Regions from separate parts of the Streptomyces sp. NPDC055966 genome, predicted to be linked through region 1. Evidence: riboswitches for the same ligand, from Rfam matches in the RefSeq annotation. Region 1 holds a riboswitch; each other region holds the start of a gene.
What was found. A riboswitch is a leader RNA that binds a small molecule or an ion and turns the genes downstream of it on or off. The one in region 1 is predicted to bind thiamine pyrophosphate.

Region 1 (10,301 bases):
CGCCCTCAACGGCAAGGGCCGGCTCCCGGATGCCACCCGGCGCCATGTCCGCGAGGTCGCCGACCGGCTCGGGTACCGCCCCTCGGCCGCCGCCCGCACCCTCCGTACCGGCAAGTCGGGCCTCATCGGCCTGACCGTGACGACGTACGGGGATGAACCTTTCACCTTCACGGAGTTCGCCTACTTCGCGGAGATGGCCCGGGCCGCCACGTCGGCGGCGCTCGCCCGCGGCTATGCCCTCGTCATCCTGCCCGCGACCTCCCGCCACGACGTGTGGTCCAACGTCGCCCTGGACGGCACGGTCGTCATCGACCCCTCCGACCAGGACCCGGTGGTCAGCGAGCTGGTCCGGCAGGGGCTCCCGGTCGTCTCCGACGGCCGCCCGGCCGGCGCGCTGCCCGTCACCGCCTGGGTCGACAACGACCACGAGGCCGCCGTACTCGGGATCCTCGACCATCTCGCCGACGCCGGCGCCCGCCGTATCGGCCTGCTCACGGGCACCTCGACGGACACGTACACGCATCTGTCGACCACGGCCTATCTGCGCTGGTGCGAACGGGTCGGCCAGACCCCGGTCTACGAGGCCTATCCGGCGCACGACCCGTGCGCGGGCGCCGTCGCCGCGGACCGGCTCCTGGCCCGCCCCGACCGGCCCGACGCGGTCTACGGCCTGTTCGACCCCAACGGCACCGACCTGCTCGCCGCTGCCCGCCGCTACGGGCTGCGCGTCCCCGACGACCTGCTGCTGGTGTGCTGCAGCGAATCCACGGTCTACGCCAGCACCGAGCCGCCCATCACCACGCTCTCCCTGAAGCCGCGCCGCATCGGCACCGCGGTGATCCAGCTCCTGATCGACGCCATCGAGGGCGTCGAGTCGGACCATCCGGTCGAGCAGGTGATACCGACCGAGCTGATCGTGCGCACCTCCTCCCAGCGGCGTCCCCCGCGCACGACGGTGAGCCCGCCGCGGTCACCGGACAGGGCCTAGGGCCGCACAGTACGGGGCGCGCGCCCCGTACTCTCGGCGGCGGGTGGAGGACACCCGGCGGGTCGGCGACCGGCCCGCCTGCCGGGGGTCCGGCCGACGCGAACCAGGCCGAACACCTGCCGAAACGGGGCGAAAGCGGCGGTGAACTGGAGTCCTGTTCCGATTCACCACCCCTGGGTCATCACACGGCGCGACGCGCATTCCTATGATGGGCCCACGACACCGCGGACCGCTGCGACCAGGCAGTCCGAAGCGGTGCAGCTGCGGCGCGATGGTGGAGGGGTCTGATGACTCAGGGGGCCGGTCAGGGACCCGAGGTGGAGCGGACGGCGACGCTGCGCGACTTCCGGGTACCGGCGTACGTCCACGAGACCGGTCCGTACGTCCGCACCGCCGACCCGGGTGACGCCGCGCAGCCCCGTCCGGGCGACGCCGTGCCGCCCGCCGACGAGGCGTACCCCGACGGCTACACGCCCACCCGGCGCGACCTGCCGGTCATCACCCGCACCGACACCGTCCAGGTCCAGGTCGAGCCGGCGCCCGCGGCCCCGGCGCCGCAGCCCGCGTCCGGCTCCGGACCGCTCTTCGTCGTCGGCGACGTGCACGGATACCTCGACGAACTGATGACCGCGCTCCAGGAGCAAGGGCTCGTCGACGCCTCGGGCCAGTGGTGCGCGGGCGACGCCCGGCTGTGGTTCCTCGGCGACTTCACCGACCGCGGACCCGACGGCATCGGAGTCATCGACCTCGTGATGCGGCTGTCCGCCGAGGCCGCCGCGGCGGGCGGCTACTGCAAGGCCCTCATGGGCAACCACGAGCTGCTGCTGCTCGGCGCCAAGCGGTTCGGCGACACCCCCGTCAACTCCGGTGCCGGCACCGCCACCTTCCAGGCGGCCTGGCTGCTCAACGGCGGCCAGAAGACCGACATGGACCGCCTCCAGGACCACCACCTCCAGTGGATGGCCCGCCTCGACGCCGTCGAGGAGGTCGACGGCTATCTGCTGGTGCACTCGGACACCACCGCCTACCTCGACTACGGCGACTCGATCGAGGCGGTCAACGACACGGTCCGCGAGACCCTCACCCGCAATGACGCGGACGAGTGCTGGGATCTGTTCCGCAAGTTCACCAAGCGCTTCTCCTTCCGTGACGAGGGGGGTGCAGACGCCGTCCGTTCCCTCCTCGATACGTACGGCGGTACCCGCATCGTTCACGGTCACAGCCCGATTCCCTACCTCCTCGGCGAAGTCGGCTCCGAGGACGGCGAGGAGGGCAGCGGCCCGGTCGTGGAGGGACCGCACGTGTACGCCGACGGGCTCGCCATCGCGATGGACGGCGGCGTGACCATGGCCGGAAAGCTACTGGTCCGGCAACTTCCTCTGGATAACTGACCGTTCTCCGGGAAGGCGTCCCCCCGGCGGAGTACGCGCAGGCCGGAACGCAATTTCCGCAACCCCCTGTCACCGCGCACCGTCACGGCTCTACCATCGGCTTATCCGTAGCAGGCTCCCCTCCGTTTCTGCCCGACGGCTCGCCGGCGTGCGAGCCCCAAGCCCTACGGAGCATCGGGGGATGCACATGAACAGCGTTCCGCAGCACCTGCTGAGTGAGGACCGCCAGGAATTCGAGCGGCTCCTCGATGAGGCGCTGCGCTCCGCACCACACCGACCGGAACTGGCCGCTGTCGGACAGCGGCTCAACTCCGAACAGCTGCGCACCATGGCGCTCAACGCCACCGCCCTGATCACGGAGGCCGCCGCAAGCGAGTACGAGCACTACATCGAGGTCCGCGACGAACTGCGCCACCCGGCGATGGCCCCTGCCGTCAGCGGCGATTCCGGTTCCGCGGAGCCGGGTCCGGCCACGGCCGGGCTCACGACCGCCTTCGGCGAGCCGGCCGAGAACACCGGCGCGGGCGCCATCGCGGTCGTCGCCGTACTGGCTCCCGTGCTGTCCGGGACCGCCGCGGCGATCTTCCTCCTCATCGGCTACATCCTGAAGACGCTGAATCCCGGCCAGACCTTCGGCGACACCATGCTCACCGCCGGCTGGGTGTTCGGCGCCGTGACCGCGGCCGCGATCCTCGTCGCCGCCGTCGGACTGCTCCTCACCGCCCTGCGCAACAGCTCCTCGGCCCAGGCCCAGACGCTGAACGCGGCGTACAAGGAGCTGGACAGGGCCAGAGAGGCCTGGCGCAGCGCCCTGCTGGAGCGCGGGATCCTGCCGTTTCTGCGCGAGGCGCTCGCCGAGCCCGGACCGGCCCCCGCGCGGCTGCGCACGACCCCGTCAGCCCCGACCGGCCGGATGCCCCGCCTGGGCTACGACCGTCCCGGCTTCAGCAGCCCCGACAACGGCACCGAGTCCGGCCGCACGGGTTTCACCAGCCCCGACTACACGAGCCCGGACTTCGGCGGCCCGGACCACCGCCCCGAGTAGCCCCACGGCAGCCGGCAGCCCAGGCGCCCCCGGGGCGGCCGGCGGCCCGGGGGCCCCGGGCGCGGCTTCGCGGTGCCCGGTGGTCCGCCGCGCCGCCGTCTCGAACGACCGGCTCGGGGCGGCGAGTTCACCGGGGCTGCGTCCCGGCGGTGCCGTACGAGGGCGGCGGCGGCCCGCCGCTCGCCGTCGATCCGGGCCCGCTCGGCGTCCGGGCAGAGCGGCGCGCACACTGTCGGCGCCCTCGCCCGGCATCAGCTCCGGGCTCGCGTTCCTGTCGTCTCCGTCGCTTCGGTCTCCGAACCGGCACCGCGGACGAGGTCCGCGAAGCCGTCGGCTTGCGGAAACCGCCCTCCGCCACGAGGTGGACGAACTCATCGCACGGCTCACAGGATCCTGAGGTCCAGAAGATAGACGCACACGACCACGACGGAGACCAGCTTCCCGGACGCCGAGCGGCCCAGCCAGACCGGCCACACCCCGTCCCCTCCGGTGGCGAACTGGATGAGGTCAGCGCCGCTCGCGCTGTCCGAGGTGCGCACACAGTAGCTGTCGCCGACCCGCTCGCCCGCGTGCTCCTCCCCGTCCATGCTGTAGCGCCGGTACTTGTCCGCGAGCACGTCCCACGCGGCGGAGTCGGCGAAGCCGCCCAGCGCGGCATCCGTGGCGAAGCCGTAGGCCTCGTGGTGCCGCAGCAGCCTCGGGTCCTCGCCCTCGGCGAGCGCCGGCTCCCAGGTGACCGCCGGTTCGGTGTCGATCAGGAGCCGGACGGCGGCGCCCTCCTCCGTGGGGAACACCTCGTCGTCGTACTCCAACTCGTAGCTGAGCACGGTCTCCTGCACCGGGTACGCGCCCGGCGGAATGCGCTCCAGCAGCTCGCGCTGCCCGCCGTCGTCCGTCGTCAGGGGGCAGTCGACGGCGAGTCTGCCGCTCGGCACCCGCAGCACCGCGATCTCCCGCACGTCGGCGACGGTCATCTCCGGCTCGTCCTTCGTGGCCAGCCGTGTGCCGGGCCGGAACAACTCGCTCAGGTGGGACGGTGCCGTCGGGCGCGGCGGCAGCCAGCGGGACGGCGTCACGGGTATGCCGTCAGCGGCGGGCGCCACCGGGGCGTCCGCGTGCCGGCCGCGCACGGACGGTGCGGCCAGGAGCGGGCTTCCGACGCCTGCCACGCCGAACTGCGCCCGGTCCCGCCGGCGCTCGGCCTCGGGCACGTCCGGGCGTCCGTGCCGTGACGGGCCCAGGACACCCTGCGGCTCGGACACCGTGCGGCCCCTGCCGCCCGGGTAGAGGTCCGTCGTCGTGCGCCAGGCGTCCTGCGCGAACTCGGCCTGCTCCTGGGACTCATAGCGCCACTCCGACCGGTGGCGCAGGAACAGGCTCCCCGGTTCGAGCAGGCGCCAGTCCAGCTCCTGCGTACGGCGGCCCCGCTCGTCGTACGCCCACACCCCCACGTAGTGGTCCGCCCAGGCCACGAGATGGACCTCGACCGGCACGGTCCGCCCCGGTACCCGATGGACCATCACATACGGCTGCTCCGCCCGGTCCCGGGCCTCGGCCTCGGTTCGCGTGAGCGGTTCCAGGGCGCTGCACGAGGACAGATCCCACCCCTTGGCGTACGACACCAGCGCGGTGCGTCCGTCGTCGGCCATGTCGATTCCCCCTCCACGCCTGACAGGTTGCTGCGCTGCAATCGACCGTAGCGTCCGCCTCTGACAACGGGCCGAGGACGGGGCCGTGGGCGCCCGAGCACCTGTGAGCGCGGCCGGGCGGTGCTCACGGCCCTTCACCTGTGAGCACCGCTCCGGGGAGCCGTCAGTCGGCGATCGGCAGGTACACCCTGTTGCCGCTCGCCGCGAACTCCTTCGACTTCTGGGCCATGCCCTCCTCGATCTCGACCCGGCTGCCGCCGTGTTCGCGGCGGATGTTCTGCGAGATCTTCATGCCGGACATGATCAGCCCTGAGTCTCACGCTCGTCGAATGTCTTCCTGGCCATCTGGAATGCGGCGATGTTCGCCTGCGACCAGTCGGTGATGCTCTGCACCAGCCCACCTGCCTCCTGGCCCAGTTTGGTCAGCTGGTACTCCACGCGCGGCGGCACGGTCGGGAACACAGTCCGCGTCAGCAGGCCTTCGCGTTCCAGCGCGCGCAGGGTCTGCGTCAGCACCTTCGGGGTCACGCCATCCAGCCGCCGCCGCAGTTCCGCGAACCGCATGGGTCGGCCGTCCTCAAGTGCCACCAGTACCAGCATGGTCCACTTGCTGGCGATCAGCTCCAGCACGGCACGCGTGGGGCAGTCACGCAGGAAGACGTCCACGCCACCGTGTTTCCTCAGGTCGAAGCCGGTATCCATGAGGAACCTCGATATCAGATAAGTGCCTTCTTCCGCACTGTTGTCACTCGGGCCGACCATGGGACGCACCGCGACCCACTGACAAGGAGTTCTGATGTCCGCCCGCATGCATGCCATCGTCCAGTCCGCGTTCGGCGGCCCCGAGGAGCTCACCTACACCGAGACCGACGTGCCCGAGCCCGGCCCCGGTGAGGTATTGCTGCGGGTCGCCGGTGCCGGAGTCAACCCGGGTGACGCGGTGCTCCGCGCTGGTCGTGTGCCGGAGCTGGTCACCCTGCCGTGGACGCCGGGCAACGACGTGGCCGGTGTCGTCGAGCAGGTCGGAGAAGGCGTTACGCGGTTCGCACCGGGCGACAAGGTGTACGGCATGCTGTCGGTCACCCGACGCGGCGCGTACGCCGAGTTCACTGCCGTGCTGGCCGACGCGCTGGCTCTCGCGCCCAAGAACCTCGGCCTGGTGCACGCGGGGGCTGTGCCTCTGGTCGCGTTCACCGCTTGGCAGGCGCTGGCCGTGCTGGCCCGGGTCCGGCCCGGCGACCGCGTACTGATCCACGCGGCGGCGGGCGGCGTCGGTCACGTCGCGGTGCAGCTGGCCAAGGAGTTGGGGGCGTACGTCATCGGTACCGCACGGGCGGCCCGTCATGACCTCCTTCGCGAACTGGGTGCCGACGAACTGATCGACTACACCACCACCGACTTCCGGACGGCCGTGGCTCCGGTCGACGCGGTCCTGGACCTGGTCGGCGGTTCCTACGGGCCGCGCTCCCTCGATGTGCTCCGGCCGGATGGTCTGCTCATCGGCGCGTCGATCGACCCGGGTACGGACGAGCGGCAGGCAGCCACCCGCGGACTGCGCTATGCATGGGTCGCGTCCGAGCCCTCCGGTGAGTTTCTGGATCGGATCACCGAACGCATCGAGGCAGGTCGGCTACGGGTCGCGGTGCAGCAGACCTACCCGCTGGCCGAAGCATCGGAGGCCCACCGCACCATCGAGGCCAAGCGCACCATGGGCAAGATCGTCCTTGTGCCGTGACCGACTCGATCACCAAGCAACCGGCATGGTCCGCGCTTCGCGTGACGCCCTCACGTCGACTCGGAAACGCGGACCGCTTGCAGCCGGAACTCAGTCCGCGATCGGCAGATACACCCGGTTCCCCGCCTCGGCGAACTCCTTCGACTTCTGGAGCATCCCCTCAGCGACCTCCTCCGCCGACGCCCCCTCAGCCGCCGCGCCACCGAACCGCTCTGTGATGCTTTGGCTAATCTTCATGCTGCAGAACTTCGGCCCGCACATGGAGCAGAAGTGGGCCGTCTTGGCGGGCTCGGCCGGCAGGGTCTCGTCGTGGAACTCCCGTGCCGTGTCCGGGTCCAGCGCGAGGTTGAACTGGTCCTCCCACCGGAACTCGAAGCGGGCGTCGGACAGCGCGTCGTCCCACTCCTGCGCGCCCGGGTGTCCCTTGGCGAGGTCGGCCGCGTGGGCGGCGATCTTGTAGGTGATGACGCCGGTCTTGACGTCGTCCCGGTTGGGCAGGCCCAGGTGCTCCTTGGGCGTGACGTAGCAGAGCATCGCCGTGCCCCACCAGGCGATCATCGCGGCACCGATGCCGGAGGTGATGTGGTCGTACGCCGGAGCGACGTCCGTCGTCAGCGGGCCGAGCGTATAGAACGGAGCCTCATCGCAGATCTCCTGCTGAAGGTCGATGTTCTCCTTGATCTTGTGCATCGGGACGTGTCCCGGGCCCTCGATCATGGTCTGTACGTGGAAACGCTTGGCGATCGTGTTGAGTTCCCCGAGCGTGCGCAACTCCGCGAACTGCGCCTCGTCGTTGGCGTCCGCGATCGAACCCGGCCGCAGGCCGTCGCCCAGCGAGTAGGTGACGTCGTAGGCGGCGAGGATCTCGCACAGTTCCTCGAAGTTCTCGTACAGGAACGACTCCTTGTGGTGCGCGAGGCACCATGCGGCCATGATCGAGCCGCCGCGCGAGACGATGCCGGTCTTGCGGTTGGCGGTGAGCGGCACGTACGGCAGCCGGACGCCCGCGTGGACGGTCATGTAGTCCACGCCCTGCTCGGCCTGCTCGATGACCGTGTCCTTGTAGATCTCCCAGGTCAGCTCCTCGGCCCTGCCGTCGACCTTCTCCAGGGCCTGGTAGAGCGGCACCGTGCCGATGGGAACGGGGGAGTTGCGCAGCACCCACTCGCGCGTCGTGTGGATGTTGCGGCCGGTGGACAGGTCCATGACCGTGTCGGCGCCCCACCGGGTCGCCCAGGTCATCTTCTCCACCTCCTCCTCGATGGAGGAGGTCACCGCGGAGTTGCCGATGTTGGCGTTGACCTTCACCAGGAACCGCTTGCCGATGATCATCGGCTCGATCTCCGGGTGGTTGACGTTGGCCGGCAGCACCGCGCGGCCGGCCGCGATCTCCTCGCGGACCACCTCAGGTGAAACGTTCTCCCGGATGGCCACGTACTCCATCTCCGGAGTGATCTCGCCCCGGCGCGCGTACGCGAGCTGCGTCACCGCCTGGCCGCTGCGGCCCCGGCGCGGCTGGCGCGGCCGTCCCGGGAAGACCGCGTCGAGGTTGCGCAGCCCGCCGCGCGGCGAGGTGTGCTTGATCCCGTCGTCCTCGGGGCGGACGGGACGGCCCGCGTACTCCTCGGTGTCACCGCGAGCGATGATCCAGTTCTCCCGCAGCGGCGACAGTCCCCTGCGGACATCGGTGTCGACGACTGGATCGGTGTACGGGCCCGACGTGTCGTACAGCGTGACCGACTGCCCGTTGGTGAGATGCACCTGGCGGACCGGCACGCGCAGGTCGGGGCGCGAGCCCTCGACGTACGCCTTGTGCCAGCCGATGGACTTCCCGGTCTCCTGGGACTTCTCGTCCTGAACGGAGACAGGCGTGCGTGCGTCCTTGTTGGTCATGAGACCTACTCCCTACGCCGGCATTACCCGGTAACAGGTTCGGCGGTCGACGCAGCGGTTTCCGTCTGCCGGTGTATCCCGTGAAACGGACGTCGTTCCACGTGAAACATCGCGAATACGGAGGTCAGCGCCCTCTCAGCCCGGTGCTCCGAGCTCCCGCGTGTGCAAAGGTGCCTACACGCTAGCGTCATATGTGGCGTACTGAACAGTGGGCCCCCGGGCGTTCTTGCAATGATCGGGCGGTGACCAGGACCGAGCAGTACCCGTACCAGCCCCCCGAGCCGCGCCGCCGGGACGGCTCAGCGGCAGGCGACGGCCACGGCCAGGCCGTCACGACGCCGGGCCCCGGGCACGGTTCTGGGCACGGCCCAGGCCGGGGATCCGGCGGGGACGACGACCATCGCCACGACCGCGGCCACGCACACGGGCACGGTCAGCCGCAAGCCCCCGGTCACGCACACGGCCACGGTCACAGCCACAGCCATGGGCCTGCCGCGCCGGTCTCCCGGCACCTGCGCAAGGTCATCGCGGCGATCCTGATCCCCTTCACCGCCGCGGTCGTGGTGGGGCTCGTGGTGCTGTGGCCGGGCGGTGCGCCGCCGCACAAGCGCACCGGCGTCGGCTTCGACCAGCAGACCCAGCAGGCCACCGTCACCCAGGTCGTCGAGGTCAGCTGCAAGTCGGTGAACGCCTCCGGCGAGACCCCCACCGGCGACACCGCCACCGCCGAGGGCAACTCGGCCCAGCAGGAGGCGAACGGCACCTGTCACAAGGCCACGATCCGGATCGACACCGGCAAGGACAAGGGCCGCACCTTCACCGAGATCGTGCAGCCCGACCAGCCACGGCAGCTGCACCAGAGCGAGGCCGTCGTAGTCGCATACGAACCCTCCGCGCCCAAGGACCTGCAGTACTCCGTCACCGACGTCAACCGCCGCTTCCCGATGGGCCTGCTGGCCGGGATCTTCGCCCTCGCCGTCGTGGTCGTGGGCCGACTGCGCGGCGTCATGGCGCTCGTCGCGCTGGCCATCAGCTTCATGGTGCTGAACTTCTTCATCCTGCCCGCAATCCTGCAAGGGTCGAACCCTCTCCTCGTGGCGGTGATCGGGTCCAGCACGATCATGCTGATCGCCCTCTACCTGTGCCATGGCCTGTCCGCCCGCACATCGGTGGCCGTGCTCGGCACGCTCGCCTCACTGGCGCTGATCGGCATCCTCGGCTCACAGTTCATCGACTGGGCCGCGCTCACCGGCAACACCGACGACCAAACCGGCCTGATCCACGGCCTCTACCCGAAGATCGACATGAGCGGTCTGCTGCTCGCCGGCGTCATCATCGGCTCGCTCGGCGTCCTGGACGACGTGACGGTGACGCAGACGTCGGCCGTCTGGGAGCTGCACGAGGCCAACCCCTCTCTCGGCCGGCGCGCGCTGTACCGGGCGGGCATCCGCATCGGCCGCGACCACATCGCCTCCGTGGTCAACACCCTCGTCCTCGCCTACGCCGGCGCCGCGCTGCCGCTGCTGCTGCTGTTCTCGATCGCGCAGAGCAGCGTCGGAACGGTGGCCAACAGCGAGCTGGTCGCCGAGGAGATCGTGCG
Region 2 (10,301 bases), on a different contig from region 1:
GATGGAGAAGGCCGTCGTGGTCGCCAAGGAGGACTTCGCCGCGATCCGCACCGGCCGTGCGCACCCGGCGATGTTCAACAAGATCGTGGCCGACTACTACGGTGCCCTGACGCCGATCAACCAGCTGGCCTCGTTCTCCGTGCCGGAACCGCGCATGGCGGTCGTGACGCCGTTCGACAAGAGCGCGCTGCGCAACATCGAGCAGGCCATCCGCGACTCCGACCTGGGCGTCAACCCGAGCAACGACGGCAACATCATCCGAGTGGTGTTCCCCGAGCTGACCGAGGAGCGGCGCCGCGACTACATCAAGGTCGCCAAGGGCAAGGCGGAGGACTCCCGGGTGTCCATCCGCTCCGTGCGCCGCAAGGCCAAGGACACCATCGACAAGCTGATCAAGGACGGCGAGGTCGGCGAGGACGAGGGCCGTCGTGCTGAGAAGGAGCTGGACGACACCACGGCGAAGTACGTCGCCCAGGTGGACGAGCTCCTGAAGCACAAGGAAGCGGAACTGCTCGAAGTCTGATGAGCGACTCTTCCTGGGGGGCGCCGCGGGCGGCGGATCCGGCCGGCTACTGGGGGCCCACCGGGGGCGGGCCTGTCCAGGGAGCCGCCCCGGCGGGTCCCGCGTACGATGCGCCTCAGGCGCAGCACACTCGCCCCATGCCCATCGTGCCCGACGCACCCGCGTATGGCGGAGACCAGGACGACCGGGGGGCCGCTCGGCCGAGCGGCCCCCCGTTCCACAACGAGGTACGGCCCGAGCCCGCACCGGGTGGGTCCCTCTCGGCCGAGAACCAGAATCCGGAGCCCATGCCCGACGCCCCCCAGCCGGCGCCAGCGCCGCAGAAGAAGAGCGCGGGCCGTGACCTGAGCGCGGCCATAGGGGTCGGCGTCGGACTCGGTGTGGTGATCGTCGCGTCCCTGTTCGTGTACAAGGCCGTGTTCGTCGGCGTGGTCGCGGTCGCCGTGGTCGTGGGCCTGTGGGAGCTGACCAGCAGGCTGCGGGAGCGCAAGGAGATCAAGGCGCCGCTCGTGCCGCTCGCGGTGGGCGGTGCGGCGATGGTGGTCGCCGGGTACGTGCGCGGCGCCGAGGGCGCCTGGGTCGCCATGGCACTCACCGCGCTCGCGGTCCTGGTCTGGCGCATGACGGAACCGCCGGAGGGCTACCTCAAGGACGTCACGGCAGGCGTCTTCGCGGCGTTCTACGTGCCCTTCCTCGCCACGTTCGTGGCGATGATGCTGACGGCCGACGACGGCCCGTGGCGCGTCCTGACCTTCCTCCTGCTGACGGTCGTCAGCGACACCGGCGCCTATGCGGTCGGCTGGCGCTTCGGCAGGACGAAGCTGGCCCCGCGCATCAGCCCCGGCAAGACCCGCGAGGGCCTGCTGGGTGCGGTGGCCTTCGCGATGGTCGCGGGCGCGCTGTGCATGCAGTTCCTGATCGACGACGGCACCTGGTGGCAGGGCCTGCTGCTCGGCCTCGCGGTCGCGGGCAGCGCCACGCTGGGCGACCTCGGCGAGTCCATGATCAAGCGCGACCTGGGCATCAAGGACATGGGCACCTTGCTCCCGGGCCATGGCGGCATCATGGACCGCCTGGACTCCCTGCTGCCGACCGCGCCGGTGGTGTGGTTGTTGTTGGTGGTGTTCGTCGGGTCGGCGTGAGTCGGTGGCCGTACGCGGAAGTGCCCCCGCCCTGGACGCAGGGTGGGGGCACTTTGGTGTGGCGGGGTCAGGCTGCGCGGGTGGTGCGGATCGCCGCGATGTCGAACTGGAGGCGGACCGTCTCGCTCACCATGGACCCGCCCTGGGCGAGCCGGGCGTCGTAGGTCAGGCCCCAGTCGGAGCGGTTGATCGTGGTGGTGCCGTCGAAGCCGACCCGCTCGTCGCCGAACGCGTCGGTGACGTGGCCGATGTAGGTGAGGTCCAGCTCGATCGGACGGGTGGTGTCCTTGATCGTGAGGTCGCCGGTCATGCGGTAGACGTCCTTGCCCACGAGCCGCACGGTGGTGCTCGTGAACGTCATTCTCGGATGGGCCGCGGCGTCCAGGAACTGGCGGCCGACCAGATGGGCGTCCCGCTGCTCGACGCCGGTGTCGATGCTGGAGGTGTACAGCACGATGTCGGCCCGGGACCGGGACGGGTCGCGCCCGTCGAAGTACAGGCGGCTCTCGTACTGCGCGAACGCGCCGCGCACCGTGGTCACCATCGCGTGCCGTACGGAGAACCCGATCCTGCTGTGTGCGGGATCGATCAGCCACTCGCCGGTGAGAGCCGCCAGCTCGGGGTCGGGCAGTACGGCGGTGGCGGCGGCGCCGGCCACCGGTGACGCGGTCGCCCCGGGCGCGGCGGACGGCTGCGCGCGCCGGTGAAATGAATTGCGGCCGAAAAGGTTCATGGCGCCAGTTGTTACGGCACGGCAAAGGGCAGGACAAGGGCTGACCAGGAAACCCGACCGTTCGTCGGCAGAATTTCACACGCCGCCCGCCGCCCCCCCCGGTGCGGCCGTCAGCCTAGCGAGCCGAGGACGGCGCGACGCGTGCTGCGTCTTCCTCTCTGAGCCACCGCAAGGCTGCACGCGTGCCCTGGCCGTGCCCGAACCGGCGGCAAGACGTTCGGCCGGCGTCACAGGCCGGCGACCCTCCTTACCGGGGCGCCTCTCGCCGCCATGGGTGATCACGCCTGCCTGTGGCGTCGGACGGACGATCCGATGGTCGTCTTTCAACACTAATGCCCTGATTTTGGGTATTGACGTTATGTGTGAGGCATATGACGATAGGCGGAATCGCGAGCGCCGAACAGTCGCCTTGTGAACCGTGCGGCGCTCCCATCCCGGCTCGAAGGAGGGCGGCAATGAAGACGTTCCGGAGGTGCATCCCGGGCAAGAAATCGGTGGTGGCGGCAATGATCCTCGGAGTGATCGCCTTCGTCGCACCGACCGCGACCGCCGCCACCGAGAGCCCGAAGCCCCAGAGCCCCGCCTTCGACCGTTGCGTCCACAGCGCCGGTCCGGCCGGGCGCTACTTCTACCCGGGCTACGCCAACGTCCCCTGCATTTGAGTGGCGCATCGGACCAGGGCGGCTCATTCACGCTCGACTGAGCCCTCCTCCTGGTCGGACGGCCACGTATGCCGAGTGCTGCGGGGATCGCGCAGGAACCGGCCCGCTGACTGCTGACATGCTGGTCACCGGGCGTTTCGGCCGCTGGCGGGGTCGCTGACGTCAGCGTTCCCGCCGCTAGCGCCAGCGACTTCTCCGGGCCAGGAGCCGGGCCGTCTCTGGGCCGTCCGAGGGTGGCCAGCGATGACAAATGGCGACGGCCGACGATCACCGTACGCGTCATGGGCCGCAGGTCACGGAATTTGATCTGAGACACTGGTACAGCCATGCCTAAGCCCGGAGAACTCACTTTCGTCGCCCCGCGCGGAGCCAAGAAGCCGCCGCGGCATCTCGCCGACCTCACGCCCGCCGAGCGCAAGGACGCGGTGGCCGAGATCGGTGAGAAGCCGTTCCGCGCCAAGCAGCTCTCGCAGCACTACTTCGCGCGGTACGCGCACGACCCGGAGCAGTGGACGGACATCCCTGCCGGGTCGAGGGAGAAACTGCGCGACGCGCTGTTCCCGGAGCTGATGACCGTCGTCCGGCATCTGTCCACCGACCAGGGCACCACCCGCAAGACGCTGTGGCGCCTGTTCGACGGCACGCTGGTCGAGTCCGTGCTGATGCGCTACCCGGACCGGGTCACCATGTGCATCAGCTCGCAGGCGGGCTGCGGCATGAACTGCCCGTTCTGCGCCACCGGACAGGCGGGCCTGGACCGGAACCTGTCCACCGGCGAGATCGTCCACCAGATCGTCGACGGCATGCGCGCGCTGCGGGACGGGGAGGTGCCCGGCGGGCCTGCCCGGCTCTCCAACATCGTCTTCATGGGCATGGGGGAGCCGCTCGCCAACTACAAGAGGGTGGTCGGAGCCATTCGCGCGCTCACCGACCCGGCGCCGGACGGGCTCGGGCTCTCGCAGCGCGGCATCACCGTCTCGACCGTCGGGCTCGTGCCGGCCATCCACCGGTTCGCCGACGAGGGCTTCAAGTGCCGGCTCGCGATCTCCCTGCACGCTCCCGACGACGAGCTGCGCGACACCCTCGTCCCCGTGAACACGCGGTGGAAGGTGCGCGAGGTGCTGGACGCCGGGTTCGAGTACGTCGAGAAGAGCGGGCGCCGGCTGTCCATCGAGTACGCGCTGATCCGGGACATCAACGACCAGGCCTGGCGCGGTGACCGGCTCGGCCGGCTGCTGCGCGGCAAGCCCGTGCACGTCAACCTCATTCCGCTGAACCCGACGCCGGGCTCGAAGTGGACCGCCTCGCGGCCCGAGGACGAGAAGGCGTTCGTCGAAGCCATCGCGGCGCACGGCGTGCCCGTCACCGTCCGGGACACCCGGGGCCAGGAGATCGACGGAGCCTGTGGTCAGCTGGCGGCCACCGAGCGGTAATCTGGCCACCGTCACGCACATCTTCATATCGACATCTCCATATCGACACCTTCATATTCCGACAGGGGAGCGCCACAGCGCTGAGAGTGCGGCGGACAGGGCCGCAGACCCTCTGAACCTCGCCCAGGTCATTCTGGGTAGGAAGTTCGGTCATCACTCAAGCTGTTGCGCCCTGCCCAGCTCCCTGGGCAGGGCCGCGTTCTTCCTGGCCAACCCCAGGAGGACATCCAGTGCACAACAAGACCCTCGTGGCCACCGCGGTCGGCCTCGGCCTCGTCGCCATGTCGACGCTGACCGCGTGCGGATCCGCGGACACCAAGAGCGGTGCCGGCTCCAAGACCGTCACCCTCGTCAGCCACGACTCGTGGGCCGTCTCCAAGAGCGTGCTCCAGGACTTCGAGAAGAAGACCGGGTACAAGGTCAAGGTCCTCAAGGACGGCGACGCCGGGCAGGCCGTCAACAAGGCCGTCCTGACCAAGGACGACCCGCAGGGCGACGTCTTCTTCGGCGTCGACAACACCCTGCTCTCCCGCGCCCTCGACAACGGCCTCTTCCAGCCGTACCAGGCCAAGGGGCTCGACCAGGTCGGCGCCGCCTACCAGTTGGACAAGGACAAGCACCGGGTCACGCCGATCGACTACGGCGACATCTGCGTCAACTACGACAAGGCCTACTTCAGCGCGCACAAGCTGACCCCGCCGCAGTCCTTCGCCGACCTGGCCAAGCCCGCGTACAAGAACCTCCTGGTCACCGAGAACGCGGCCACCTCCTCGCCGGGCCTCGGCTTCCTGCTGGGCAGCGCCGCGCAGTTCGGCGACACCGGCTGGCAGGACTACTGGAAGAAGCTCAAGGCCAACGGCGTCAAGGTCGTCGACGGCTGGGAGCAGGCCTACTACCAGGAGTTCTCCGGCTCCTCCGAGGGCAAGAAGGCGGGCGGTGACCGGCCGCTGGTCGTGTCGTACGCCTCCTCCCCGCCCGCCGAGGTGATCTACGCCAAGAAGCGGCCCAGCACGGCACCGACCGGCGTGGCGAACGGCACCTGCTTCCGGCAGATCGAGTTCGCCGGGCTGCTGAGCAACGCCCACAACCCCAAGGGCGCCAAGGCGTTCATCGACTTCCTGGTCTCCAAGGAGTTCCAGGAGGACATGCCGCTGAACATGTACGTCTACCCGGTGCTGAAGGGCGCGAAGGTGCCCGCCGAGTTCACCGCGTACGGCCCGGCCGCCCAGCACCCCGAGACCATGGCCCCCGGCACGATCGCCGCCAACCGCGACCAGTGGGTCAAGGCGTGGACCTCGCTCGTACTGAAGTAGCCGGAACACGGCGGAGGACACGCGGGAACGTGACGCGGCTCGGGCTGATGGCCCTGCCCGTCGCGTTCTTCGCGCTGTTCTTCGCCTGGCCGGTCGCCGCGATCGTCGCGCGCGGGCTGAAGGCGGACGGCGCCTGGCGGTTCGGGCGGATCGCGGACGTGGTCACGCAGCCGGACATCCGGCACGTGCTGTGGTTCACCACCTGGCAGGCGCTCGCCTCCACCGCGCTCACCCTGCTCCTCGCGCTGCCCGCCGCCCATGTCTTCGCCCGGCTCGACTTCCCGGGCAAGCAGGTGCTGCGGGCCGTGGTCACCGTCCCGTTCGTGCTGCCGACGGTCGTCGCCGGCAGCGCCTTCCTCGCGCTCGTCGGGCACGGCGGGCTGCTGGACGACCTGTGGGGCGTACGGCTGGACACCACGGTGTGGGCGATCCTGCTGGCCCATGTCTTCTTCAACTACGCCGTCGTCGTACGGACCGTCGGCGGTCTGTGGGCCCAGCTCGACCCCCGGCAGGAGGAGGCCGCCCGCATGCTGGGCGCCTCCCCGTTCGGCGCCTGGCGCAAGGTCACCCTGCCCGCGCTCGCGCCCGCCGTGGCCGCCGCCGCGCTGATGGTGTTCCTGTTCACCTTCACCTCCTTCGGCGTCGTCCAGATCCTCGGCGGCCCCACCTTCTCCACCCTCGAAGTGGAGATCTACCGGCAGACCTCCGAGGTCTTCGACCTGTCCACGGCCGCGGTCCTCACCCTCCTGCAGTTCGCCGCCGTCGGCGCGATCCTCGCCGTGCACGCCTGGACCGTGCGGCGCCGGGAGACCGCGCTGCGGCTCGTCGCCCCCGAGACGACCGCCCGCCGGCCGCGCGGGAGCGGGCAGTGGGCACTGCTCGCCGGTGTCCTCGTCACCGTCGCGCTGCTCCTCGTGCTGCCGCTCGCCGTCCTCGTCCAGCGCTCCCTCGACGCCCCCGGCCTCGGTTACTACCGGGCCCTCACCAGCTCCGACGGCGGTACGTTCCTGGTGGCGCCCATCCACGCGGTGTGGACCTCGCTCCAGTACGCCGTCGCCGCCACCGCCATCGCCGTCGTGATCGGCGCTCTCGCCGCCGCCGCGCTCGCCCGCCGGGACGCCGGACGGCTGGTCCGGAGCTTCGACGCGCTGCTGATGCTGCCGCTCGGCGTCTCCGCCGTGACCGTCGGCTTCGGCTTCCTGATCGCCCTCGACAAGCCGCCGCTGGACCTGCGGCAGTCCTGGATCCTCGTCCCCCTCGCCCAGGCGCTGGTCGGCGCCCCCTTCGTCGTACGGACCATGCTGCCCGTGCTGCGCGCGGTGGACGGCCGGCTCCGGGAGGCCGCCGCCGTGCTCGGGGCCTCGCCGTGGCGGGTGTGGCGGGAGGTGGATCTGCCACTGGTGCGCAGGGCGCTGCTGGTCGCGGCCGGGTTCGCGTTCGCCGTCTCGCTCGGCGAGTTCGGGGCGACCGTGTTCATCGCCCGGCCCGACAACCCCACGCTCCCGGTCGCCGTGGCCCGGCTGCTGAGCCGCCCCGGCGATCTCAACTACGGCCAGGCGATGGCCCTTTCGACCATTCTGATGGTGGTGTGCGCCGTCGCGCTGCTGCTCCTGGAGCGGCTGCGCACCGACCGGACCGGGGAGTTCTAGATGCCGACGGGGGAGTTCTGATGCTGCTCAGCCTCGACGCCGCGACCGTGCGCTTCGGCGGGCGGGCGGTGCTGGACGCGGTCGGCCTCGACGTCGCCGAGCACGAGGTGGTGTGCGTCCTCGGGCCCAGCGGCAGCGGGAAGTCCACCCTGCTGCGGGCGGTCGCCGGGCTCCAGCCCCTGTCCGGCGGACGGATCCTGCTGGACGGCCGCGACCAGGCGGGCGTGCCCGCGCACAAGCGGGGCGTCGGCCTGATGTTCCAGGACCACCAGCTCTTCCCGCAGCGGGACGTCGGCGCGAACGTCGCCTTCGGGCCGCGCGTGCGCGGCGTCGCCAGGGGCGTACGGGACGCCGAGGTCGCGCAGTTGCTGGAGCTGGTCGGACTGCCCGGGGCGGCGCGGCGGGCCGTGGCCTCCCTGTCCGGCGGCGAGCAGCAGCGCGTGGCCCTCGCCCGCGCGCTCGCGCCCCGGCCCCGGCTGCTGATGCTGGACGAGCCGCTCGGCCAGCTCGACCGCTCGCTGCGCGAGCGGCTGGTGGTCGAACTGCGGGAACTGTTCGGCCGGTTGGGGACGACCGTGCTCGCCGTGACCCACGACCAGGGCGAGGCGTTCGCGCTGGCCGACCGGGTGGTGGTGATGCGCGACGGGCGGATCGCCCAGACCGGTACGCCCCTCGATGTCTGGCAGCGGCCCGCCGACGCGTTCGTGGCCCGCTTCCTCGGCTTCGACAACGTGGCCGAGGCGACCGTCGCCGGCGCGGCCGCCGACAGCCCGTGGGGCAAGCTCCCGGTGCCCGACGGCTCCCCGCAGGGCGCGCGCAGCGTGCTCGTCCGGCCCGCCGGTGTACGGCTCGTGGCGGCCGACGCGGGCCTGGCGTGCACGGTGACCGCCCGTACCTTCAAGGGCACCCATGTGGCCGTCCACCTCCAGCCGGGGGACGGGCAGCCGCGTCTGGAGGCCGCCTGCGCGCTGCGGGAGGCGCCCGCGGTCGGGGACACGGTCGGCGTGGAGTTCGACGTGGCCGAAATCGTGGTGATCGACTGAACGCCCACCTCTAGGGTGAGGGGCATGACTTTGCTCGCGCATGACCGTTACTGTGACGAAATCGCTCATCAGGTGGCGCAGTTGAGGGCCGTGGTCACCTCCGGCGCCGATCTGTCCGCGACCGTGCCGACCTGCCCGGACTGGTCGCTGGAGGACCTCGTACGCCATATGGGCGGCGCCCTGCGGTGGGTGGAGACGACCGTGCGCATCCGGGCGCAGGAGCGCGTTCCCCGCGACCAGGTGCCGCTCGGTGCCGGGCCCGAGGAACGGGGCGATGCGGCGGCACTCGACAAGTGGCTCGCGCAGACCGGTGAGCTGGTCGTCGCCACGCTGCGCGAGGCGGGCCCGGACACCGCGGTGTGGAGCTTCGTGCCGGGGAAGGCCGTCTCCGGGTTCTGGGCCCGCCGGATGACCCACGAGATCACCGTCCACCGCGCCGACGCGACCCTCGCCGCCGGGCTCGACTACGAACTGGCACCGGAGATCGCCGTCGACGCGATGGACGAGTGGCTGGACTTCGCCGTCTTCCTCCAGCAGGTCCGGGGCCGTGAAGAGGCCCTGCGCCTGGACGGCCCCATCCGCTCCATCCACCTCCACGCCACCGACGCCGATCCCGGCCTGAACGCCGAATGGCTGCTGGAGTTCGGCGCGGAGGGCGTGCGCTGGCGGCGCGGGCACGAGAAGGCCGCGGTCGCCCTGCGCGGCCCGCTCACCTCCGTGCTGCTCGCCTTCTACCGCCGACTGCCGCTGGACAGCCCCGAGTTGGAGGTGCTCGGCGAGCGGGAGCTGCTGGAGTTCTGGCTGCAGCGCGCGACCTTCGGCTGAGCGGAGGTCCCGGCGTACGACCGCGGCCCGTCCCCTGGCAAGGACCAGGGGGCGGGCCGCGGCGGCGGTGCGCAGGGGCGGGGGTCAGCCGTTGCCGCGCGCCCCGCGACGGCGCATGCCGAACCAGACCGCGCCACCGCCGACGACGACCAGCGCGCCCGCGACTCCGGCGATCAGGGGGGTGTTGGAGTTCGCACCGGTCTCGGCGAGGTTCGAGCTGCCGGCGGCCGGGGACGGCGCGTTGCTCGGGGCCGCGCTCGCCGGGGCGGAGCTGGAGGCGGAGTCCGACGGGGTGGGGGACGCCGACTGGGCCGGGGTGGACTTCGACGGCGACGGCTTCGGCGTCGTGGAGGCCGGCGGGGTCGGGGTGGAGCTCCCGGTCGCGCAGGCGGTGGACGGGGTGCTCAGCGCAGGCGTGATGTCCTGGTCGACGAAGGGGCTGGCCGTGACGTGGACGCGGTACGTCGCGTTCGGCTTCCAGTTCTCCTGGAAGGTGACCTCGGTGCCCTCGGCGGAGCCCTTGACCGGCTGCTCGCCGATCTGCTTCTCGACCCCGCCGTTGTTCGTGCGGAACACGGTGATGGTGGCGGGGGTACCGGAGGCGTCGTTGTCGGTCACGACGAGGACACCCTTGTTGCCGTCGCACTTGGCTTCGGCCTTGAACTCACGGATGTTGCACGCGGACGCGGTGCTGGACAGGCCCAGGACCACGGCGGCAGAGGCGGAGGCAACACCCAGGATGCGCACGGAACGGCGTGCGCTGCGGCGGGATATGGACACGTTTGTCCTTTACAGAGTGCACAACTGCGGGGGGTTGAGAGGGAGTTGCGGCGACGGATGAGGGAGACGCCCCAGCACCCCCAGGAGGCTCACAGGTCTATAAGCGCTCCGTAAGCAGTGTCAATGCATATGCCGTCAACGGCAGTTGGCTTTACCTTCTTATTAAACGCCGAGACGTTTGATCGCCTCCGGAGCCTG
Region 3 (10,301 bases), on a different contig from region 1:
CTTGTCCGGTTCATGGGGGACGGCGGAGGGATGGTCAAGGGCACTGCCCGAGGTCTGTCAGGATGGATACATGGGTCATCCGGTGGAGCGAGAGTCTGGAGCGGCGGCAGGGTCCGAGCTCCCGCCGGGTCAGCGGCTCCAGCGTGGCTGGCCGGTCACGCACTACGGACCCGTCCCTAAGTTCCGCCCCGAGCGCTGGGAGTTCCGGGTCTTCGGCGTCACCGCCGACGGCGACAAGCACACCTGGGGCCACGAGGAGTTCACGGCCCTGCCGTACACCACCGTGGTGGCCGATCTGCACTGCGTGACGAAGTTCAGCATGACCGGCGCCGAGTGGGGCGGCGTCCCGGCGGCCGCGATCCTGGACCTGGCCCCGCCCGCGCCGGACGTCACCCATGTGATGGTCTGGGCGGAGTACGGCTTCAGCTCCAACCTGCGCCTGTCGGACTTCGCCTCCGACCGCACGATCTTCGCCACCCACAAGGACGGCGAGCTGCTCACCGCCGAGCACGGCTTCCCGGTCCGTCTGATCGTCCCCCACCTGTACGCCTGGAAGGGCCCGAAGTGGGTCCGGGGCGTGGAGTACATGACCGCCGACCGCCGCGGTTTCTGGGAGGAACGCGGCTACCACAACATCGGCGACCCCTGGAAGGAACAGCGCTACTCCTACCAGGAGGAACCGGGGGAGGGTCCGGAGCTGTAGCGCCGGCGCCCCGGTGCGGGTCAGCCGTCGCGCAGCTTCTTCAGCCGCTCCACGTCCGCCGCGTGCCCCTCCCGGCCGCCGGGTGTCTCGATGATCAGGGGCACGCCCTCGGTCGCCGGATGCGCCATGAGCGCCCGGAACGGCTCCTCGCCGATGTGTCCGGAGCCGATGTTCGCGTGCCGGTCCTTGTGCGCGCCCACCACGTCCTGGGAGTCGTTGGCGTGGATCAGCTTCAGCCGCCCCTCGCCGACCGTGTCCACCAGCAGGTCCAGGGTCTGGTGCATGCCGCTCGGGCCGGTCAGGTCGTGGCCGGCGGCGAAGACGTGGCAGGTGTCCAGGCACACGCCCAGCTTCGGATGGGCGTCCAGCGCCTCGAAGTACGGCCCGAAGTCCCAGGTCCGCGAGCACAGCGAGGCGCCCTGCCCGGCCGTGGACTCCAGGAGCAGGAACGGGTCGTCGTCGTGCGTCAGTTCGTCCAGCAGCGGCAGCATGTGCTCGCGCACCTGCCGCAGTGCCACCGACCGCTCGCGCCCGCCGGTCGCGCTCCCCGTGTGCACGACCACGCCCAGCGCGCCGATCTCCCGCCCGCGCCGCAGCGAGTGCCGCAGCGACTCCACCGACCGCTCCACGGTCGCCTCGGTGTGCGATCCGAAGTTGATCAGGTAGGGGGCGTGGACGTACGCCGGGATCGACTCCTCGGCACAGGCCGCGCGGAACGCCTCGTCCTGCCGGGGGTTGCCGACGGGCGTGGCCCAGCCGCGCGGGTTGGCCACGAAGACCTGCACGGTCTCCGCCTTCAGCGCGCGGGCGTACGGCAGCCCGACCGTGTGCAGGCCGCCGGCCACGGGCACGTGCCCGCCGACGGGGTTGCGGGGCAGGGGGACACGGGGAAGCGGCGACTGCTGGGGACTCACCCGTTCAGGGTGTCATGCCCGCCCCGGCCGCCGGACCAGGGTCCCCGTCGGCCCCCACGGGGCGAGGGGTCAGCGGATGGTGATCGTGATCGTCGAACCCTTGGGGGCCGTGCCGCCGCCCGGCACCGACTGCTTCTTCACGGTGTCCCCGAACAGGCCGAGCAGACCGCGGTCCTCGCTCACCTTGAAGCCCGCGCCCTCCAGCGCCTTGTGCGCGTCGGCCACGCTGTCCCCGGTCACGTCCGGCACCTGGACCATCTGCGGGCCCTTGGACAGGGTCAGCGTCACCGTGTCGCCCGCCGCGGCCTGGCTGCCGTCGCCCGGGCTCTGCCGGGCCACCTTGCCGTTGTCGTACTCGGAGTTGACCCGGTCGGGCGCGATCACGACCTTCAGCCCGGCGTCGGTCAGCGTCTGCCGGGCGTCGGCCGGATCGTCGCCGGTGACGTCTGGGACGCCGACCGGGCTGCCCTTGCTGACGACCAGCGCGATGGCGGCGCCCGCGTGCCGCTTGGTGCCCGCCTGCGGGGTCGTGCCGATCACGGAGCCCTCGGTGACGCTGTCGCTGAACTCCCGGGTGACCATGCCCGGCTCCAGCCCGTCCGCCTTCAGCAGTCTGCGCGCCTCGGCCAGCGGCCGGCCCGTCACGTCCGGCACGTTCACCGTCTCCGGGCCCAGTGAGACGGTCAGGGCCACGGCGTCGTGGCCACGGATCCGGGCGCCGGGCGCCGGGTCCGTGCTGATGACCGTGCCGCGCTGGACGGCGTCGTTGTACCGGCGCTTGATCGGCCCGACGTCGAGCCCGGCCGCCCGCAGCCGCTCGCGCGCCTGCGCCTCGGTCTTCGACAGCAGCGGCGGGACGTGCGTGAACTGGCCGGAGTTGATGTACCAGACGCCCGTTCCCAGGCCGAACACCACCAGGACAGCGGCGATGACGGTCAGCAGCAGGTGCTTCGGGCGCCTGCGACGCGACGGGGGCGGGGCCTGGAGCCGGCTGGTGCGCTGGACGCCGTCGAGGGACTCGTGCTCGCCCACGGGCAGCGGGCGGGATGGGGGTCCCCCCGCGCGAGCGAAGCCGAGCGTGGGGGAGGTCAGCGAGCGGGGCACGGTCAGCGAGCGCGGTATCACGCTCGTACGGTCCCCGGCGTTGTCGTGCTCCGCGGACAGCGCCTGGGGCGGTGCCGCGTCCAGCTGCTCGGCGCTCAGCCCCTGGCGCGCCTCGCGCACCCGGGCGAGCAGCGCCACGGCGTCCTGCGGGCGGACCTCCGGGGTGCGCGCGGTGGCCGCCGCGACCAGCCGGTCCAGCTCCGGCGCGAGCCCCGGCACCAGCGCCGAGGGCGGCGGCACGTCCTCGTGTATGTGCTTGTAGAGCACCAGGGCGGGGGAGTCCCCGGAGTGCGGCTTGTCCCCCGTCAGCATCTCGTAGAACACGACACCGCACGCGTACACGTCGACGCGCGGGTCCGCGGTGCCCTGCTCGATCTGCTCGGGCGCGAGATACGACACGGTCCCGAGCACGGCGCCCGTGGTGCTGGTCACGGTGTCCACGGACCGCACGAGCCCGAAGTCGGCGACCTTGACCCGTCCGTCGTCGCCTATCAGTACGTTCTCGGGCTTCATGTCCCGGTGCACGAACCCCGCCCAGTGCGCGGCACCGAGCGCGGCGAGGACGGGCTCCAGGATGTCGAGGGCCGCGCGCGGCTGCAGCGCCCCCCGCTCGCGCAGCACGTCGCGCAGGGTGCACCCGGCGACGTACTCCATCGCCAGGTACACGTACGACCCGTCGGTGCCCTGGTCGAAGACCTGGACGACGTTGGGGTGGGCGAGCCGGGCGACCGACTTCGCCTCCCGGATGAACCGCTCGACGAAGGTGGCGTCGGCCGCGAGCGTCGGGTGCATCACCTTCAGCGCGAGAACGCGGTCCAGCCGGGTGTCCAGGGCCCGGTAGACCGTGGCCATCCCGCCGACGGCGATCCGCGCGTCGACGCGATAACGGCCGTCGAGCACCTGCCCGACGAGGGGGTCCTGAAGGGTCGTATCCACGAGAGGGGAGTCTACGAGGACCGACCGACAAACCCCGATCCGAGCCCGCCTCCCGCCGGCTACTGAAGCCGACCTGTGACGCTAGAACGCCGGCCGCTCGGGATCCAGCCGGGCCATCCCCTCCGTGGGGGACGACGCCTCGGCGAAGTGCCTGCGGGGGATCCGCCCGGCCAGCCGGGCCAGCCGGCCGCCCTCCACCGCATGCCGCATCGCGGCGGCCATCAGCTCCGGCTCCTGCGCCCGGGTCACCGCCGAGGCGAGCATCACCCCGGCGCACCCCAGCTCCATGGCCAGCGCCACGTCGGACGCCGTACCGGCCCCCGCGTCCAGGATCACCGGCACGCGCGCGTGCTCCACGATCAACTGGAAGTTGTGGGGGTTGCGGATACCGAGCCCCGACCCGATCGGCGAGCCCAGCGGCATCACCGCCGCGCACCCGGCGTCCTCCAGCTTCCGCGCGAGCACCGGATCGTCGTTGGTGTACGGCAGCACCGTGAACCCCTCGTCCACCAGCGTCTCCGCCGCCTCCAGCGTCTCCACCGGATCCGGCAGCAGGGTGCGCTCGTCGGCGATGACCTCCACCTTGATCAGGTCCGTGCCCAGCGCCTCCCGGGCCAGCCGCGCGGTCAGCACCGCCTCCCCGGCGGTGAAACAGCCCGCCGTGTTCGGCAGCACCCCGATGCCCAGCTTCTCCAGCACCGACAGCACCGAGCCGTGCACGGAAGGATCCACCCGCCGCATCGCGACCGTCGTCAGCTCCGTGCCGGAGGCGATCAGCGCCCGCTCCAGCACCTCCAGGCTGGTCGCACCGCCCGTACCCATGATCAGCCGTGACGAGAACGTCGTACCCCCGAGGACCAAGGAATCGTCGGCCATGCTTCAGCCCCCCTGTACGGCGGTGAGGACTTCCACGCGATCGCCCTCGCCCAGCGGTGTGTTCGCCCACTGCGCGCGCGGGACGACGGTTTCGTTGACGGCCGCGGCCACCCCGGAGGGCGCGGCGACCAGGGAGCGGACGACGGAGTCGAGCGCGGTGCCCGGAACGATCTCCCGGCGCTCTCCGTTGACAGAGATCGAGATGTTCATGCGGGCTGCTCCTGAAGGGCGGCGGAGGGGGCGACGGCGCCGAAGCGCCGCGGTGTGAACGGGCGGGCCTCCTCCGGCAGTTCGCCGTCGGCCAGCAGTCCTGCCATGACATCGCCGGTGACCGGCGTGAGCAGCACCCCGTTGCGGTAGTGCCCGGTGGCCAGCACCAGCCCGTCCAGCCCGGACGGGCCGAGCAGCGGTGCGTTGTCCGGCGAGCCGGGGCGCAGCCCGGCGCGGGTCTCGGTGAGCGGCAGCTCGGTGATGCCCGGCACCAGCTCGTGCGCGTCGCGCAGCAGCTCGTACACGCCGCCCGCGGTGACCGTCGTGTCCCAGCCGAGCTCCTCGCTGGTCGCGCCGACGACCAGCTCGCCGTTCTCCCGGGGCACCAGGTAGACGTGCCCGCCGCGGACGACGGCCCGCACGGTACGGCTCAGGAACGGCGCGTACGCGCGCGGCACGGTCAGCCGCAGCACCTGCCCCTTGACCGGCCGCACCGGCGGCAGCAGCCCCTCGGGCACCCCCGCGAGCCGCCCGCTCAGACTGCCGGCCGCGAGCACCACCTGCCCGGCGCGCGGCGCGGTGCCGTCGGCGAGGGTGACCCCGGCGGCGCGGCCGGCCGCGACGTCCAGCCGCTCGGCCCACGCGCGGTGGAACACCACGCCGGACCGTTCGCACGCGACGACGAGGGCCGTCGCGAGCCGCCGCGGGTCGATCTGGTGGTCGCCGTCGACCCGCAGCCCGCCGCGCACCCCGGGTGCCAGCATCGGCTCCAGGCGCCGGCACTCCCGCCCGGACAGCCACTCGGACTCCAGGCCCGAGCGCCGCTGGAGGGCGTGCAGTTCGCGCAGATGGGCACGGTCGTCGGCGTCGAGCGCGACCTGGAGGGTGCCGCAGCGGCGGTAGCCGAGGCCGTGGCCGGTCAGCTCGGTCAGCTCGGCGGCGAAGTCGGGGTAGCGGCGCGCCGATTCGAGGTTGAGGGCGAGCAGGGTCTCCTCGCCGTAGTGCAGTTCGGTGACCGCGGCCAGCATCCCGGCCGCGACCCGCGCGGCCCCGCCGCCGGGCTCGGGGTCCACCACGGCCGTGGCGAGCCCGCGTTGCGCCGCGCGCCAGGCCGTGACCAGGCCGATGATTCCGCCCCCGATGACGAGGACGTCGGACGTGTCGGACGTACGTGACGACATGGGCGTCCAGCCCCTCCCTTCGCCGGCATGACCCGGATCAGGTTCGTACGGTCGGAGGCCGCCAGCCTCCCTCTCAGCCCGGTGCGTCCGGGCTCCCGCGAGTGCTTGTACGGTGGCCACCCTAGCCCGCGGCCCGCCTCACCCGTAAGGGAGCCCCTGCCCATGGCCCGCTCGCTCGACGGACTCATCCTCGCCCCGGTCGCGGACCAAGCCCCAGGTCAGGTGGGTACGCGCACCCGGTTCCTGTACCACGAGAAGGACGGCGAGATCTGGGCCGAGTACGCGGGCGGCGACGTGGTCCGCGGCCATCTGGTCGGCACCCGGGAGGGGGACCGGCTCGACTTCCGCTACGTCCAGCTGAAGACCGACGGCACGACCTCCTGCGGCCACTGCGTGTCCACGGTCGCGGAGCTGCCGGACGGGCGGGTGCGGCTCGCGGAGACCTGGGAGTGGGAGTCGCAGGCGGGGAGCGGGACGAGTGTTGTGGAACAGGTCACCGAGCACGCCCCATGACTGACGGATTGTCACGTGCCTATGGTGATCGGGTGAGCGAGCAGACAGCGGAAGAACGCACGTCACCGGGGCGGCGCGTGGTCGTCGTCGGCGCGGGCATGGCCGGGGTGCAGACCGCGGTCGCCCTGCGCGAGCAAGGCTTCAAGGGCGCCGTCACCCTGATCGGCGCCGAACCGCACCAGCCCTACGACCGGCCGCCGCTGTCCAAGGCCGTGCTCCTCGGCAAGGCCGAGGACTCGGCCTTCGAGGTGGACTTCGAGTCGCTCGGCGTGGAGCTGCGGCTCGGCTGCGAGGCGCTGGGCGTGCACCCCGCCGCGCACGAGCTGGACACCGAGGCGGGCCCGGTGCCGTACGACGTGCTGGTCCTCGCCACCGGCGCCGAGCCGATCACCCTGCCGGGCACCGAGGGCGTGCCGGGCGTGCATCTGCTGCGCACCCTGGACGACGCCGAGCGGCTGCGGCCGGTCCTGGCCGAGCAGCACGAGATCGTGGTCGTCGGCGCCGGCTGGATCGGCGCCGAGTTCGCCACCGCCGCGCGCGCGGCGGGCTGCGCGGTCACCGTCGTCGAGGCCGCCGACCGGCCGCTCGCGGGTGCCCTGCCCGCGGAGGTCGCGGCACCCATGGCCGCCTGGTACGCGGACAGCGGGGCCACCTTGCGCACCAACGCGCGCGTGGAGCGCGTCGAGCCGGGCGCGGTCGTGCTCGCCGACGGCACGCGGCTGCCCGCGGGCGCCGTCGTCGTCGGCATCGGCGCCCGCCCGGCCACCGGCTGGCTGGCTGGCTCCGGCATCGAGCTGGGCGCCCACGGCGAGATCGTCGCCGACGCCCGCCTGCTCACCAGCGTCGAGGACGTGTACGCCGTCGGCGACTGCGCCTCCTTCCCGTCGGCCCGCTACGGGGAGCGGCTGCTCGTCCACCACTGGGACAACGCCCTCCAGGGCCCGCGCACGGTCGCCGCGAACATCATGGGCGAGACCCCGACGGAGTACGACCCGGTGCCGTACTTCTGGTCCGAGCAGTTCGGCCGGTTCGTGCAGTACGCCGGGCACCACGCGGCGGCCGACCGACTGGTGTGGCGCGGCGACCCGGCAGGCCCGGCCTGGACGGTGTGCTGGCTGCGCGCGGACCGCCTGGTGGCCCTGCTGGCCGTGGGCCGCCCGCGCGACCTGGCCCAGGGACGCAGGCTGATCGAGGCGGGCCGCAGGATGGACGCGCGGGCGCTGGCGGATCCGGGCAGGCCTCTGAAGGACGCCGTCGCCGAATAGCACACCCTCCCACACCCTCCCGCCTGGACCTGCCTGACTTCCGACTGTCAGTGGGGGATGGCAGGCTTGTTCACGTGACCGAGATTGACGCAAAGATCGATGCTCTCGTCCCCGCCTGGCTCACCCTCCCCGACATCGCCGAGATGCTCGGCGTCGAGGTGACGCGCGTGCGGCAGCTGGTCAAGGAGGGCCAGCTCATCGCCGTACGCCGAGGGGAGAACCGGGCGCTGCACGTCCCCGCCGCCTTCATCGACGGGGACAAGGTCGTCAAGGGCCTGACCGGGACCCTGACGCTCCTGCGGGACGACGGCTTCACGGATGAAGAGATGCTTGAGTGGCTCTTCACCCCCGACCCGACCCTGCCCGGCACCCCCGCGCAGGCCCTGAGCGAGAATCGCGGCACGGAGGTGAAGCGCCGCGCCCAGGCGCTCGCCGTCTGAGCCGAGCCCTACCACGAGGGGGCGTACGGGCCGCCGCCGTGAGCAGCGGCCCGTACGCCACCCCGACATCCGTCAGCGACACCGACCCCGGGGGGACCCACGCATGTCCGACACCGCACGCGCCGCGCTCGCCGGCGCCCGCCTGTACCTGTGCACGGACGCGCGCAGGCGCCAGGGCGACCTGCCCGAGTTCCTGGACGCGGTCCTGGCCGGCGGTGTCGACATCGTGCAGCTGCGCGACAAGGGCATGGAGGCCGCCGAGGAGCTGGCGCACCTGGAGGTCTTCGCCGACGCCTGCGCCCGGCACGGCAAGCTCCTCGCGGTCAACGACCGCGCGGACGTCGCCCACGCCGCCCGCGCCGACGTGCTCCACCTCGGCCAGGGCGACCTGCCCGTCCCCGCGGCCCGCGCGGTCCTCGGCGACGAGGTGCTGATCGGCCGCTCCACGCACGCCGAGTCCGAGGCCGCCGCGGCCGCCGCGCAGGACGGCGTGGACTACTTCTGCACGGGCCCCTGCTGGCCCACCCCCACCAAGCCCGGCCGCCACGCCCCCGGCCTCGACCTGGTGCGCTGCACCGCCGCCCTCGGCACCGAGCGCCCCTGGTTCGCCATCGGCGGCATCGACCTCGGCAACCTCGACGAGGTGCTGGAGGCCGGCGCCCGCCGGGTGGTCGTCGTCCGCGCGATCACGGAGGCGGACGACCCGGGTGCCGCCGCGGCGGAGTTCGCCAAGCGGCTGCCGCAGGTGTGAGGCCCTGCCCGGGTGATGACGGGCCGGCCCCGTCCATGAATTTGTCCAAGGGATGGACAGGAGAGCGACAATTCGGGCAAATTTCCGGCGCCCGGTTGGGGGACCGCCGCCCCCTGGCTAACCTGCCCGTATGGCCCTCGGAACCGCATCCACCAGGACTGATCGCGCACGCACCGTGCGTGACATGCTCGCCGCCGGCAAGACGACGTACTCGTTCGAGTTCTCCGCGCCGAAGACCCCCAAGGGCGAGCGGAACCTGTGGAGCGCGCTGCGGCGGGTCGAGGCGGTCGCGCCCGACTTCGTCTCCGTGACCTACGGCGCCGGCGGCTCCACCCGCGCGGGCACGGTCAAGGAGACCCAGCAGATCGTCGCCGACACGACGCTCACCCCGGTCGCCCACCTCACCGCGGTCGACCACTCCGTCGCCGAGCTGCGCAACATCATCGGCCAGTACGCGGACGCCGGTATCCGCAACATGCTCGCCGTGCGCGGCGACCCGCCCGGCGACCCCATGGGCCAGTGGGTCCCGCACCCCAAGGGCCTGACCTACGCGGCCGATCTCGTCCGGCTCATCAAGGAGTCGGGCGACTTCTGCGTCGGCGTCGCCGCGTTCCCGGAGATGCACCCGCGCTCCGCGGACTGGGACACCGACGTCGCCCACTTCGTGGACAAGTGCCGCGCCGGCGCCGACTACGCCATCACACAGATGTTCTTCCAGCCGGAGTCGTATCTCCGGCTGCGCGACCGGGTGGCGGCCGCGGGCTGTGACACCCCGGTGATCCCCGAGGTCCTCCCTGTCACCAGCGTGAAGATGCTGGAACGGTTGCCCAAACTCAGCAATGCGGTCTTCCCGGACGCTCTGAAAGAGCGGATCCTCACAGCGAAGGACGATCCGGCGGCGGTACGCTCCATCGGTATCGAGTTCGCCACGGAGTTCTGCGCTCGGCTGCTCGCCGAGGGAGTGCCCGGACTGCACTTCATCACGCTCAACAACTCCACGGCGACCCTGGAAATCTACGAGAACCTGGGTCTGCACCACCCCCCGCAGGCCTAGACCGGCCGCACCGCGATAGGACACACTGCGTAGCGGTCACTGGGAGAGGGGCGTACATGGGCTGGACGGTCCTCTACATCGCGTTCGGTGTCGTCGCGCTGTGGTTGCTGGGCGAAGTGCTGCTTCAGTACAAGGCGCGGCTGCGCTGGAGGCTGCTCGCCTTCGCCGGCTTCCTCGGTGTCGTGGTCGGTGTGCTGTTGCCGTCCGTGATCGTGATCGGCGTGGGCGCCATCGCCTTCGCCGTCGGCCAGACCTACGTCACGCTGTCGTTCCGCCGCGGCTTCGCCGCCGGCTGGGCGGTCAAGCGGCCCGACGGCGAGAGCGACGCCGGCAGCGGCGGCAGCAAGCGCCGCC

Region 2: another riboswitch for thiamine pyrophosphate. It lies ahead of ACFC8N_RS22305 (thiamine ABC transporter substrate binding subunit); the one in region 1 lies ahead of thiC (phosphomethylpyrimidine synthase ThiC).
Region 3: another riboswitch for thiamine pyrophosphate. It lies ahead of thiO (glycine oxidase ThiO); the one in region 1 lies ahead of thiC (phosphomethylpyrimidine synthase ThiC).

What each region holds. Positions count from the first base shown of each region.
Region 1 covers NZ_JBHJYK010000004.1:174,965-185,265, forward strand. The annotation lists gene ACFC8N_RS10555 (LacI family DNA-binding transcriptional regulator) at 1-988, shown strand, start outside; gene ACFC8N_RS10560 (metallophosphoesterase) at 1,276-2,379, shown strand; gene ACFC8N_RS10565 (hypothetical protein) at 2,561-3,424, shown strand; gene ACFC8N_RS10570 (DUF4241 domain-containing protein) at 3,808-5,073, opposite strand; partial or broken gene ACFC8N_RS10575 (thiamine biosynthesis protein ThiC) at 5,237-5,365, opposite strand; gene ACFC8N_RS10580 (helix-turn-helix domain-containing protein) at 5,377-5,883, opposite strand; gene ACFC8N_RS10585 (NADP-dependent oxidoreductase) at 5,870-6,808, shown strand; gene thiC (phosphomethylpyrimidine synthase ThiC) at 6,899-8,701, opposite strand; TPP riboswitch at 8,694-8,871, opposite strand; gene ACFC8N_RS10595 (YibE/F family protein) at 8,944-10,301, shown strand, end outside.
Region 2 covers NZ_JBHJYK010000010.1:126,825-137,125, reverse strand. The annotation lists gene frr (ribosome recycling factor) at 1-523, shown strand, start outside; gene ACFC8N_RS22325 (phosphatidate cytidylyltransferase) at 523-1,665, shown strand; gene ACFC8N_RS22320 (YceI family protein) at 1,733-2,398, opposite strand; gene ACFC8N_RS22315 (hypothetical protein) at 2,854-3,060, shown strand; gene rlmN (23S rRNA (adenine(2503)-C(2))-methyltransferase RlmN) at 3,387-4,493, shown strand; TPP riboswitch at 4,547-4,655, shown strand; gene ACFC8N_RS22305 (thiamine ABC transporter substrate binding subunit) at 4,724-5,806, shown strand; gene ACFC8N_RS22300 (ABC transporter permease) at 5,854-7,455, shown strand; gene ACFC8N_RS22295 (ABC transporter ATP-binding protein) at 7,476-8,498, shown strand; gene ACFC8N_RS22290 (maleylpyruvate isomerase family mycothiol-dependent enzyme) at 8,523-9,323, shown strand; gene ACFC8N_RS22285 (LAETG motif-containing sortase-dependent surface protein) at 9,408-10,103, opposite strand; gene ACFC8N_RS22280 (LOG family protein) at 10,266-10,301, opposite strand, start outside.
Region 3 covers NZ_JBHJYK010000023.1:71,857-82,157, forward strand. The annotation lists gene ACFC8N_RS37835 (sulfite oxidase-like oxidoreductase) at 71-703, shown strand; gene ACFC8N_RS37840 (deoxyribonuclease IV) at 724-1,617, opposite strand; gene pknB (Stk1 family PASTA domain-containing Ser/Thr kinase) at 1,687-3,657, opposite strand; gene ACFC8N_RS37850 (thiazole synthase) at 3,739-4,533, opposite strand; gene thiS (sulfur carrier protein ThiS) at 4,537-4,743, opposite strand; gene thiO (glycine oxidase ThiO) at 4,740-5,924, opposite strand; TPP riboswitch at 5,922-6,033, opposite strand; gene ACFC8N_RS37865 (hypothetical protein) at 6,087-6,437, shown strand; gene ACFC8N_RS37870 (FAD-dependent oxidoreductase) at 6,470-7,702, shown strand; gene ACFC8N_RS37875 (Rv2175c family DNA-binding protein) at 7,777-8,142, shown strand; gene thiE (thiamine phosphate synthase) at 8,246-8,893, shown strand; gene metF (methylenetetrahydrofolate reductase [NAD(P)H]) at 9,024-9,947, shown strand; gene ACFC8N_RS37890 (hypothetical protein) at 10,004-10,301, shown strand, end outside.